DNA from 3 places in the Devosia lucknowensis genome. Region 1 is predicted to be linked to each of the others. Evidence: predicted binding sites of a transcription regulator. Region 1 holds the regulator's gene; each other region holds the start of a gene.

The links. The regulator LexA, encoded in region 1, represses DNA repair genes until DNA is damaged. The targets are predictions, from matches to a motif close to TGTTCNNNNTGTGTTCNG.
Region 2: the regulator LexA is predicted to act here: its motif matches at 2,257-2,274, upstream of CCK88_RS12580 (LexA family protein).
Region 3: the regulator LexA is predicted to act here: its motif matches at 2,429-2,446, upstream of CCK88_RS07690 (LexA family protein).

What each region holds. Positions count from the first base shown of each region.
Region 1 covers NZ_FXWK01000001.1:1,039,460-1,043,626, forward strand. The annotation lists gene uvsE (UV DNA damage repair endonuclease UvsE) at 1-473, opposite strand, end outside; gene CCK88_RS04900 (hypothetical protein) at 765-1,259, shown strand; gene lexA (transcriptional repressor LexA) at 1,858-2,571, opposite strand; gene CCK88_RS04910 (molybdopterin molybdotransferase MoeA) at 2,701-3,903, opposite strand; gene moaC (cyclic pyranopterin monophosphate synthase MoaC) at 3,900-4,167, opposite strand, start outside.
Region 2 covers NZ_FXWK01000002.1:25,048-29,214, reverse strand. The annotation lists gene CCK88_RS12590 (thermonuclease family protein) at 1-443, opposite strand, end outside; gene CCK88_RS12585 (Y-family DNA polymerase) at 504-1,766, opposite strand; gene CCK88_RS12580 (LexA family protein) at 1,763-2,215, opposite strand; gene lanM (type 2 lanthipeptide synthetase LanM) at 2,415-4,167, opposite strand, start outside.
Region 3 covers NZ_FXWK01000001.1:1,571,904-1,576,070, reverse strand. The annotation lists gene CCK88_RS07700 (DUF305 domain-containing protein) at 1-505, shown strand, start outside; gene CCK88_RS07695 (Y-family DNA polymerase) at 671-1,936, opposite strand; gene CCK88_RS07690 (LexA family protein) at 1,933-2,385, opposite strand; gene CCK88_RS07685 (hypothetical protein) at 2,524-3,123, opposite strand; gene CCK88_RS07680 (hypothetical protein) at 3,874-4,167, shown strand, end outside.

The DNA of each region.
Region 1 (4,167 bases):
TGGCGGGCTGCGATCCTGTCGTCGTAGACCCCGCCGACGTGAACCACCAGCACTGCCTCGGGGCCCAGTTCCATCAGGTCCAGCATCTCGGCCTGGCTGGTGAGATCCCACACGCTTTTGCGCACCAGTTCCGGGTCGGGGCTGTTGAGCACGATGAACTGGCTCGGGTGGAACGAGAGCCGCAATCCCTGCTCCCGCGCCCTCAGCCCCAAGGCGGCGAGGTCGGCAGCGCAATCGTTCACCATCGAGTGGAATTGCGGCATGTCGGGGTGGGTCGCGTAGGGTGCCAGGTCCGACGACATCCGGTACATGCCGATCTCGTGCTTGGCCAGATAGTCGAATATTTCGGCGAGGTATCCGAGCGATACCCGCAGATGCGGGTTAGACTGCGCGCGTCTGGCGTCGTTGCTCTTGAGGGCCGGATTGCCGAGCACCTTGACCGGAAACCCGAGCCTGAGCGGACCAGAAGTCATTGCGCGTTCCTCCATGATGGATGAATGCCGCAACCAAGCGAGCGTTCCTGAGACACGCTTTAGTGCCCCGAAAGTAGAGCGTCCTCCCACTCAGGCCGGTGGTTCCAAAGATGCTGTCGCAAGGCAGCAATCGGTCAATCGCACTACGGTTCCGCGCATTCTGCTGACGTCACCATTGGGCATGTCTCGCGCATGTCTCAGAGAAACAACCGCGGCTGACCCCAAAAAAAATCGCCTGGCGACAGCATCACCTTCAATCTCACCATTGACGGCTCGACCAGGCAGGTCATCATGAACAAGACGATTGCCGATGCCGCATCCACCAGCAATGACGGCGATCTCGACACCATCGGTGAATTCCGCGCGGCCATGCAGGCTGCAATCGTGGCAGTCGGGTTCGACGCCACAAGCTTCTCGCTGACCGACAACGGCACCGAGATCAAACTTCAGTCCACCTCGACTGGCCCGAATTCTGAAATCAACTTTGCGGGCGGCTGGGTTTATGACGATGGAACCAGTGGCGGCACGTTCGATGCGACCACCACGGGCTTCGGGGATCTTGCTGACGCGGGTACCAATGCCGCGACTGCCACGATCACCATCGGCGACGGCACCAACACCACCGGCAACATCGTCCTCAATGGCGATGACCACGATACGCCCGAAAAGGCCAGGACACGAAGTTGCGGCGGCGCAAAACGCAGACCCCAAGCCGTTCCAGCTTCAAGCAGCCTGCCGCTTCGTTGCCAGATCCGACGCCAAACTCACCGACCACGTCTCTCGTGACACATCGCGGAACCTGCTTCTTTTCGGCCATGCCGACTGTCGCCTTGCGGACGGGCATTCGCCTTCGCGCTGAGCGCCGTCGGCGTTTACCTGAAAGCCCGCAGCACGCTTCCAGATTGAACGCTGCTCCTCGCAAGTTCACTCGGTGGCCCTGACCGGACACGGCTCCCGGCGCAAGCCATACCGCGAGGTCGCTTGGAACCCACGGGGTGAACTCGCACCGATCTAGAACGGTCCCACATCGCCACCGCCATACGTAAGTCGGTAGTCCATGCCATGCACCCGCGACAGTCAGCGCCACAAGCAAGCGTGGGATCCATATCGCGAGATCGCTTGGGAATCCGCGGGGTGAACTCGTTCAGAGACTGAACTGTCCCTCATCGCCACCACTGGACGTGTCCCGGTGCTCTATGCCGCGGTGAATGGGGATTGCCGGGACAAGCCCGGCAATGACGCAAGTCGGGACACGAACGGCCCCGATTTACCGCTTCACACCATCCGGGCGACGCCAGCGTCAGCCCGGATACCTGCTCGTCCCGCCAAGGCGCGAACTTGCCACGTCCTCCGACATGAGGATCGTCCGCGTGCCGCCGAGATATCAGTACTTCCTGAGAAGCCCAACCAGCCGGCCCTGCACCTTCACGCGGTCAGGGGGGAAGATCCGCGTCTCATATGCCGGATTTGCCGCCTCGAGCGCCACGGTATCGCCCTTGCGGCGAAGTCGCTTCAGCGTTGCTTCCTCATCATCGACGAGCGCTACGACAATCTCGCCGGTGCCGGCTGTTTCCTGCTTCTTGATGACGACAGTATCGCCATCGAAAATGCCGGCTTCGATCATCGAGTCACCTCGCACTTCGAGCGCATAGTGATCGCCCGCCCCCAGCATTTCGGGCGGCACCTGGATCGTATGCGTATGCTGTTCGATCGCCGAGATCGGCGTGCCAGCGGCAATACGGCCCATGACGGGAATAGACACCGGCCGCGCATATTCTTCCGTGGCGATGCCGCGTACCGGAGTTGCGCTGACCTTGCCCAGGCTCCCCTCGATCACCGAAGGCTCGAACCGCGCCTTGCGGCCACCCAGCGACGGGTTCATCGAATCCGGCAGCTTCACCACTTCGAGGGCCCGCGCGCGGTTCGGCAGGCGGCGGATGAAGCCGCGCTCCTCCAGCGCGGTGATAAGGCGGTGGATGCCGGACTTCGACGCCAGGTCCAGCGCGTCCTTCATCTCGTCGAAGCTCGGGGGAATGCCGCTTTCCTTCATCCGTTCATGGATGAACATCAGCAACTCATGTTGTTTGCGTGTGAGCATTGGCCCGTTGACCCCAGAATCGGAACATAGACGGAACGACAATACATGTTCCATTTATGTTCTGCAATGCCCGCGGTGGCGGAGGATTTTTTTGGGAGCCGACAAACTGGCGCGCGGTCCCGACGGAGTTCAGAAGGCGTCGATCGGAATGGCGGCGACGACAGCGCCTGTGGGCTGGCCCGGATCATGCTCCGGCTGCACGATGAGGAGGTCCGCGGCCGCGAGGGACGATGTATGGCCGCTATCGGTCTGCGCGATCGGCTCTGCGGCGGGCCCGAACGGGGACTGCACCAGCCGCGCGCGCATGAAATGGCGTCGGGCGGTGTTGGCAGGCGTGGGCGAGGCGAGGGGCAACCTCCAGTCCGCCGCGGCCGAGTGACCGAGCCACGCGCGCAATGCCGGCTTGATGAACGCTGTCGCTGTCACCATGGCCGAAACCGGATTGCCGGGGAGGCCGAATACCAGCGTCTTGTCGCGCGTGCCGAACATCAGCGGCTTGCCCGGCCGCATGTTGATGCGCCAGAAATCCAGCGAAACGCCCAGGTCCTTGAGCACGTCCTGCACCAGGTCATGCTCGCCCACCGAGGCGCCGCCGGTAGTGATGAGGATATCGGGCGCATCCGCGAATGCTGCCTCGAGGCGTGACCGCAGGACGACGCGGTCGTCCGAGGCGATGCCGTGATCCACAATGCGTTCGGCATAGGGCTGCAGCATCGCAGCAAGACCGAAACTGTTCGATGCGACGATCTGGTCCGGCTCGAGCCGGTTGCCGGGCAGCACCAGTTCGTCGCCCGTCGCGAGGAGCGCGATCCGCGGCCGCCGCGCGACGGCCAGCGAGGCCGCATTCGCAGCCGCCGCCACTGCGATCTGCATCGGCGTCAGCCGTGTGCCCGCCGCCACCAGTACCTGGCCGACGGCAAAATCGTTCCCTTTCAGGCGGACACTGTGACCCGGCCGGGCAGGGGCTGTGAACCGGACCCGATCGCCGTCGCGCACCGCCTCTTCCTGCATGATGACGGTATCGGCGCCACGAGGCACTGGCGCGCCCGTGAAGATGCGCACCGCCTCCCCGGGGCCCACCGTGCCACTGTAACCCGAGCCCGCCTGCGACGTCCCGATCACCTTGAGCACGGCATCGTCGCATACGTCGGTGGCCCGCACTGCATAGCCGTCCATGGCACTGGCGTCGAACGGAGGCTGGTCGTGGCTGGCCACGAGGTCCTGCGCAAGCACCCTCCCGACCGCTTCCTTCAGCGGCACGTGCTCGATCACGACGGGCGGAATATGGGAAAGAATGGCTTCGAGTGCGGCTTCGACCGGGAGCAGGCTCATGCGTCGCGCCTGAAGTCGCCGGATTTCCCGCCCGATTTTTCCACCAGGCAGATGTCGGAAACCACCATCGCGCGGTCCATCGCCTTGGCCATGTCGTAGAGCGTCAGCGCCGCGGTGGACGCTGCCACCAGCGCTTCCATTTCGACGCCCGTCTGCCCGGTCGTCTCGGCCGCCGCCAACACCAGGATAGCAGTCTCGCCATCGCCAACGATGTCGACACTCACCTTGGTCAGCGCAATCGTATGGCACAGCGGAATGAACTCG
Region 2 (4,167 bases), on a different contig from region 1:
ATCCTGATCGTCGCGAGCGTCCGGTCGTAGCGATCGGTACCGAAAGTCTCCACCGTGAAGCTGTTGCCGTTCAACAGTTCGAGCAGGCGGGAGCTCGCGCGGTGCGCCAGGGCCTTCTCTGCCTCGCCGCCGCAGATGTCGTTGTAGGGCTCCGGCGTGTCGTATGCCTGCAGCCTCAGGTTCATGCCGTCCAGCCAGATGGTGTCGCCATCGACCACGCATGTGTGGCGCTGTCCGGATCCGCACATGCGGAACTGAACCCGCATCTCGGAGGCGACGACCGCTTGTCCCCCACCGGGCAGGAACGTGTCGGCTGCAATCCAACCGAGCGTACAGACGCTCACCAGCGCCGCAACGGCGAGCGCCGGGGTTATCGCGTCGGGCTTGCCGGAGGTCCGCGGCTTATATGGACGCCGCTTTGGGTCGAAACGGATGATGCTCATGCCATCACCATAGCAAGTAAGCGTTTCCGGTTCATTTCGTCCTACGATGGCAATCGATCCTCACCGGCATTCCGGCAGTTCGTCCCATCGCGTCGTGTACCTGGGCGTCCGCATCTCGAACTTGGTCGAGAACGTCTCCCGCCTTATCCCCATCGCCGCCGGGAACACCGTTGCACGTCCCCAACGCTTGTTGGCGGCGTCTAGGGCCTGCATGACCTTGGTGGCCCGATCATGGTCGAGGCCGTCGAACAAAGCCTTCTGCGTTCCTGTCGGCGTCACCAGATCCTGGGTAATGATGCCGGCCTTGGCGTAGCGGTATCCGGACTTCCAGAGTTGGTCGACCGCGCTTCGGCTGGCCTTAAGCAGTGCCATGGTGTCGTTGGTCGCTTCCGGCAGCTGCACCGACATGGAGACGCTCCGCTGCGGCTCGTCATCGTCGAAACGACTGGTGTGCATGAAGACGGTGACCTGGTCGGTTGCGAGGCCATGGCGCCGCAGCTTCTCGCCCAGCCGGGTGGCGTAGCCAGCGACCGCCTGCTCCATCTCCTGCTTGCGGGTCACGCGTTGGCCGAAAGAGCGGGTTACGGCGCAGCCCTGACGCACGGGAGCCACCGTCTCCAGCGGCATGCAGGAGCGCCCGTTGAGTTCGTGCACCAGGCGCTCGCCGACGACGGTCATCAGTTGCCGAGCCTGCCGCGGCTCGAGGTCCCGCACCTGGCCTGCGAACTGGATGCCCATGGCAGCCAGCTTGGCCTGGTTGGCGGGTCCGATGCCCCAGACGTCGCCGATTGGGAAGTCGGCCATGAGGCGGGCCCGCTCCGTGGGTTCACTCAGGTCGAGGACGCCTTCGGGCAACTTCTTGGCGGCCTTGTTGGCGAGCTTGGCTAAGGTCTTGGTCGGGCCGATGCCGACGCAGGTGGGAATTCCCGACCACTGCTTGACCGTGGAACGCAGGTCCTTCGCCCAAGCGGTGCGGTCCTTCACCTCAAGTCGGCTGACGTCGATGAAGCTCTCGTCGATGGAATATATCTCCACGTCCGGGCTGAAGCGGTCGTAGATTTGGTTGAGGCGCCGGCTCATGTCGCCGTAGAGCGCGTAGTTGGAGGACAGGGCCACCACGCCCTCCCGCCGGCACAGGTCCTTGATCTGGAAATACGGATGGCCCATCCGGATCCCAAGCGCCTTGGCCTCGTTGGTGCGGGCTACGGCGCAGCCATCGTTGTTGCTGAGGACGATGACAGGACGCTTTTCGAGCTTGGGGTCGAACACCCTCTCGCAAGAGCAGTAGAAGCTGTTGCCGTCGACCAGGGCGAAGGCGGTCACTTATTGAGATCGCGGATGGTGGCAGTCACCACGCCCCAGACCGACACTTCGGTGCCATCCGATACCAAGAACGGCGGCAGCTTGGCGTTCTCGTTCTGCAGTACGAAGGTGCCGCCGCGCCGGTTCAGGCGCTTGAGGGTGGGTTCACCGTCGACAATCGCCAACACGATCGACCGGTGTTTCGGCGAAATCGAACGGTCGACGATCACCACGTCCCCGGGGAATATCTTGACGTCCACCATGCAGTCCCCGACCACCCGCCACAGGAAGGTTGCGGTCGGGTTCTGGACCAGCACCTGGTTCAGATCGATCATGTCCTCGATGAAGTCGTCCGCCGGCGACGGGAAACCTGCGTGGACGGTCCGACCGACAAGGGGAACGCTCAGCTGGAACAGCGAGGAGAGCGGTACCGGCATGCGGTGGTCGGCGATGGCGGCGTTGAGGGGCATGTCTTCTCCGGCGTCGATTCCTGAAAGGATCGTCGACGTTACCGAACAAAACAAGAACTGTTTTCATCGGCGTCGGGGCGAACCTGTAGGTCGCGCGCACTGGATAGCCCAACGGCTGAATGATCGCCGTTCGAGGCAACGGGCATCGACCCATAAAATCTTGGTGTCGACCCAGGTCCGATTTGGCCCGAATGGCAAATCATACGTCTAAGCGTACGTATCGCTTACCGTATGAAGGAGGATCCAACGTAAGCACGTCTGGGATCGATGGATCCGCCATCCTTAGCAACCCGTAGCCTATTCCTGCCAAGCCTGTCATAAGGCCAGGCCTAAATAGATGGGGCGCATTGGACGAAAATCGCTGCCAGACCATGCAGTCTACTTGAGGTCTCCCGCCCAAGTTCATCGCGCTAGCGGCAATGCCGATGTTTGTGACTCCCATACTACCGTGGCAAAGTCCCGGTTCCTGCATATGGTCCAATTGGAGGAGTTCGGTGGCGACGAGAGCCTTGAGCGCACCATCAACTAAATCCTCGGAGTTGTTCACTTGAGCTGCCGCAATCCGGCAAAGGGCGATCCCTGGAGCGCCGTGACACCATGTTGCTTGATCACGATGTAAATCGTCATCGGGATCAGTCCAGCGGTCACTAGACGTAATATTGAGTTCGGTCGATATTACCGCGTGGACAAGCTCTTGAGGCATTAACTCCGGCAGCACCGATGAAAGGCGCGCCGAGGCGAGCATAACACCGCTCCAGCCATGCGCTGCGCCACGCGAGAATGGGAGTTTCGAACCGACCTGTGTATTCTCCATATCCTCGATAGCGTTACGGAGATGCCTTGCCGTTGCTTGGAGGAGACGCTCGCTTGCGGAAGACCTGCGGACTGCGTGCAGCGACAGTCCAGCCAACACCAAACCGGCCGTACCCGAAACTAGGTCGGCGGTGACCCTGGTATCATCCAAGCGCAGCGTGATTTCTTCCGCTGCCTGCTCGGCCTGTTCGATAAGGTTGTCGTCGCCCAACAGGCGGGCGAGATGCGGCAGTGAATATACCACGCCGCCCAACCCATCAAAGACCCCCAACCCTGACTGTTCGAATGTACGGCTTCGGGTTTCACGAAGCGCCATGTGGGCCAGCGTCGCAAAGCGACCGTCCCCTGTTGCTGCATCCAGTTGGCCTAGGAACAAAGCGATGCCGAGAAGCCCGTCGTAAAGACTTCCCTGAACTGGTCCGATGGCGTTGCTTGCTCCATCGTCCCCTGGTGAGAGTTGCAACCAACTGGCTGCATCGGAGGTCGTGATCGCCTCCGAAATCAGTTGTTCACCGATTAGCTTAGCTTCATCCACCGCGCGCGATCGCTGTACTACGTCGATGATGGTGCTGGGCTGGATGCCGAATGTTGCCCGGATGAGACCAAGCTGACGTTCAAGATCGTTATCACCCATGCCCTTTAGCCGCTCAGCAGCGGCGTTTCTTCCGGAGCGCGCGAACCTAAAGCGTGTTGGGCCGAATCCGATAGATGAACTGGCTCCCCGAACGCTGAAGTAGGGTATGTCCGCGGCGCGCAGTTGTCGCAATTCGAAGGGCGCGGCAGCGAGCCGAAGTGCATCCGGAGCATTGGTCCATGATGCTGCAAGAATACGGTCGGCTTGAATGGCGTCGTGGAGCGCGGATGGATGGGTGCTCTCTCGAAGCATATCTGCGTAGTAAGCGGTCGGTCTCAGCACCAACCGGACAGCCTGTCCTCCGAGCTGATCCAGGATACCTCCCGCAGCCGCCAATGGTTGACGGATCCTTTGGAGCGCGGAATAGCCATCCGAATATCCAGCTTCGATCTCAGCCACATAATCGATGGCTGGTACTCGGACCGTCCCTCGGCGGGGCAGGCTGGCCACGTCACCGAGTTGCCAGGCGACACGTTCGACTCTCGCTTCGGGCAGACCCGCGTCC
Region 3 (4,167 bases), 530 kb from region 1:
CGCGCACCACGGGCACGAAGCCCACGACAACCGATCAATGTCGCCCGGCCATAGCGGACACGGGCGGCCCTACTTGATGTTCTGGATCAACATGGTCCTGGGCCTGATCGTCATGTACGTCGTCATGTTCTCCATGATCGACGGCTGGCACGACTACCGGAACAACCTCAACATGTTCTACATGGCCGTCACCATGTGGGCGCCCATGGGCATCTTCATGCTGGCCACCATGCCCGGCATGTTCCCGAACAAGCGCATGAACGTCGTCCTCTACGTCGCGTTAATCTTGCTGACGGTGCTGTCGTTTTGGGGCACGCGAGCCCAGGCCCTCATCGACGACCGCCAGTTCGTCGACAGCATGATCCCGCACCATTCCGGGGCCATCCTCATGTGCCGCGAAGCGGACCTCGAGGACGCCGAACTGGTAGCCTTGTGCGGCGAGATCATCGAAGCGCAGCGTCGCGAGATCGAGCAGATGCAGGCAATCGGCGATCGTTTAAATTAATTCAGTCTTTTCAAAGATGTCTCTCCGGCCGACTTGATCGTTGGCCAGGCGTGCTGCCCTAGTTAGCTGATGAAGAAATCGGTCATGTGGTATCCCTGCGTCCGCTCGGTTGAATCGACGGCTCACTATCCGAGCCTGGCCGGGATGGCGCAAGCGCCGCGACCATCAATGGCATAGAGGCAGCTCGTCCCATCGCGTCGTGTAGCGGGGCGAACGCTTTTCGAACTTCGTTGAGAAAGCGGATTGGCTCGCCAAGCCGACCGCCGCCGGCACCACGGTTGCGCGCCCCCATCTCAGATTGGCCTTGTCCATCGCCGCCATGACCTTCGCTGCCTTGGCGTGGTCGAGATTGTCGAATAGGGACCGCTGGGACAATTCCGGCGGGACGAGGTCCTGCGTGATGATGCCCGCCTTGGAATACCGGAAACCGGACTTCCAAAGGCCATCCACCGCGCGCTTGGCGGCACGGATCAAAGCCATCGTATCGTTGGTAGCCTCGGGCAGGTCGATGGTCATGCTGACGTTGCGCCGCGGCTCGCCGTCCGCGAACTGACTGGTATGCATGAACACCGTCACATGGTTCGTCGCCAATCCATGTTGGCGGAGCTTCTCGCCCAACCTGGCGGCATAACCCGCGACGGCCTGCTCCATGGCCGGTTTGGTGGTTACCCGCTGGCCGAAGCTACGGGTAACGGCGCAACCCTGCCGCTGCGGCGCTACCGACTCCAACTCCATGCATGGCCGACCATTCAGCTCGTGGACGATCTTCTCCCCGACCACGGTCATAAGTGCCCGCGCGCGCTTGGGCTCCAGGTCGCGCAGCTGTCCGGCGAACTCGATACCTTCGGTTGCAAGCTTGGCTAGGCTGGCCCGACCGATCCCCCACACGTCGCCGACCGGGAAGTCGGCCATGACCCGTTGCTGCTCGCGAGGATCCGTCAGGTCCAGCACGCCGGAAGAAAGCGTCTTGGCGGACTTGTTCGCAAGCTTGGCCAGGGTCTTCGTCGGTCCGATCCCGACGCATGTCGGAATGCCCGTCCACTGTTTGGTGGTTGAGCGTAGATCGCTGGCCCATTGGGCTCTCTTGGCGACCGGAATGTCATCCACGTCCAAGAAGGTCTCGTCGATGGAGTAGACTTCCGTGGCGGGCGAGAAGCGGCCGTAGATATCGTTCATGCGCCGGCTCATGTCGCCGTACAAGGCGTAGTTCGAGGACAGCGCCGCGACACCGTTCAATTCGCAGAGCTCTTTGATCTGGAAGTAAGGGTGCCCCATCTTGATCCCGAGCGCCTTCGCCTCCGCGGTGCGGGCCACGGCACAACCATCGTTGTTGCTCAAGACGATGACCGGGCGCCGTTCCAGCTTAGGGTCGAAAACGCGTTCGCAGCTGCAATAGAACGAGTTGCCGTCGCTCAGCGCGAAAGCGGTCATTTGTGCAGGTCGCGGATCGTCGCCGTCACCACGCCCCAGATCGTGATTTCGGTACCCTCGTCCACGGTGAATGGGGGTAGCTTGGCGTTCTCGTTATGGAGCACCAACGTTTTCCCGCGTCGGTTAATGCGCTTCAAGGTTGGCGAATTATCGATGATGGCCAGGACGATCGAGCGGTGGCGAGCAGCGATGCTACGATCCACCACCACGACGTCGCCCGGGAAAATGCGGACGTCGATCATGCAGTCCCCAGCGACCCTCCACAAAAATGTCGAGGTGGGATTGCTGATCAGAACCTCGTTGAGGTCGACGGACTTTTCGATGAAATCGTCGGCCGGGCTGGGAAATCCGGCATGCACGGTCTGCCCGACGAAACGGACGTGCACCGGCCTGAATGACACCAAGGGCACCGGCATGCCGTTCGGCAAGGAGATGTCGTCGATATGCATGTCCGCTCCTGGAATATCCTGCGAGGAAGCATTCCGGAGCGACGAAAACAAAACAAGAACGAATTTCGGCGATCGGTCGATTATTACGCTGGGCAGATTGTCGCTGATACTTCTGGCAGGACCACCGCGTCGGGGATATCAGAAGAAGCCGCTGCCGGGCTCCAGTTCCCAAAACCAGCCTGGCTCCCAATCGCCATCGCTCTCCTCGGGAGCTTCGAGGGGCCGTTGGATAGGGTTTGCATCGAGGCCCCCGGTCAAGTTAAGCGATGGTTCGCCAGGTTGGCGGACGTGTTCAAGAGTGCTGGCGAAGTCCGCCGGCGCGCCCGCGATCAAGGTGCGTAGGTCAACCTCGCCGTCGGCTTCGTTCCGCAGCTCGGCCGTCGCTGGATGCACTTGGAACTTACCGGCAGGAGTAAGCAGAACGAAAAGCGGTCCGAGGGAGACATAGCGGTCGAAACCGTTGCATTCTCTGGCGGCGGTGCACCATCGGGTACCCATGCCCCACCAGGTTGCGGCCGCTCTCGAATGGAGCTGGATGACGGCCCACCGACCGTCCCGATAGAGAGCAGTGCTTTCTCGATAAGCCTGCTCGCGGGCAGCCTTCCTGAGCCCTGTCGTCGATGCCTTGTCTAGGGTGAATTCGCACATGGCGAGTTCGTCCAAGGTTTTGAAAGAAGAGATGTCCCTCCGATCCGTAGGCAAGAACTTGTGCAGGCGGTGGAAGTCTTCGAGAGCCAAGTGCAGTCGGCTCAAATCCTTGTGGCTAGGCACTACGAACCTACCGTGCGCCCTCCACTGGGATCGCCGCCATTTCAAGATCCAAGACAGGCTTCCGCTGTGCATCGAAAACAGCGGGAAGAGCCGCTCCTCCCGCTCGACGAACAGGTATGGATCTAGCCGTTGCGATCTCGCGAAGTCCCACGCGCACTGGAGGTGAGCGTTTAAGAGAAAGTCCGATCGTCGAAGTGCTGGCGACTTTCTCATCTGCTTCCTTCTTTAATCCTACCGGCTTCGGCAGCAGGGGCAGCGACGCCCTGCGCCGAGAACCATTCGTCGAGGCAACGCCACCCTGGAAACGGTCCCGGAATGACATATTGACGTCGAATCGACAACAACGTGCCCAAACTGCTGGCGAGTCGACGTCAATATGCACGTTTTCACGTCGAGTGGACATCAGCACCGGCCATTCCACGCAAGCCACATCTACTGGATGTCGATTGACGTCGACTCGACAACAAATATGCCAAACTGTTGTCGAGTCGCCAGCAGTCTGGTGTCATTGTTGTCGAGTCGACGTTAAAAGGTCGGTTCATGGCGGCGCACTACTCGGCTGGCGCAAATTGACGTCGAATCGACAACAACGGCTCAGGATTGACGTCGACTCGCCAGCAGTCTGGGCGAATAGACGCCGAGTCGACGTCTATGCGATTTAGCTTCAAGAATTTCGAAAGGGAGGGAGCGGTACCCTAGGTCTGACGGGGGACATCCATGCCTAGACCAACTTTCAAGCCGAACCTCAACCTTGGGGACTTGCTGGTGCTGGCTGACTTAGCCGACGCGACCCAAGACGGGAAAAAGACCGGCGTGTCCAAGGCAGTGATGGAGAAGACGGGGGCCAGCAGTACTCGGGTCAGGAACGCGCTGCTGCGTATCGAGTCCGAGCTCGGCCCTGTCGAGTACGAGGGAAAGATGCGGCGGACACATCGGCCTAACCCACGCGGTAGAAACGTGGGCGGCGCCGGCGTTGTCGCTGACTTGCTCATCAAGATAGCCAGCGATCCT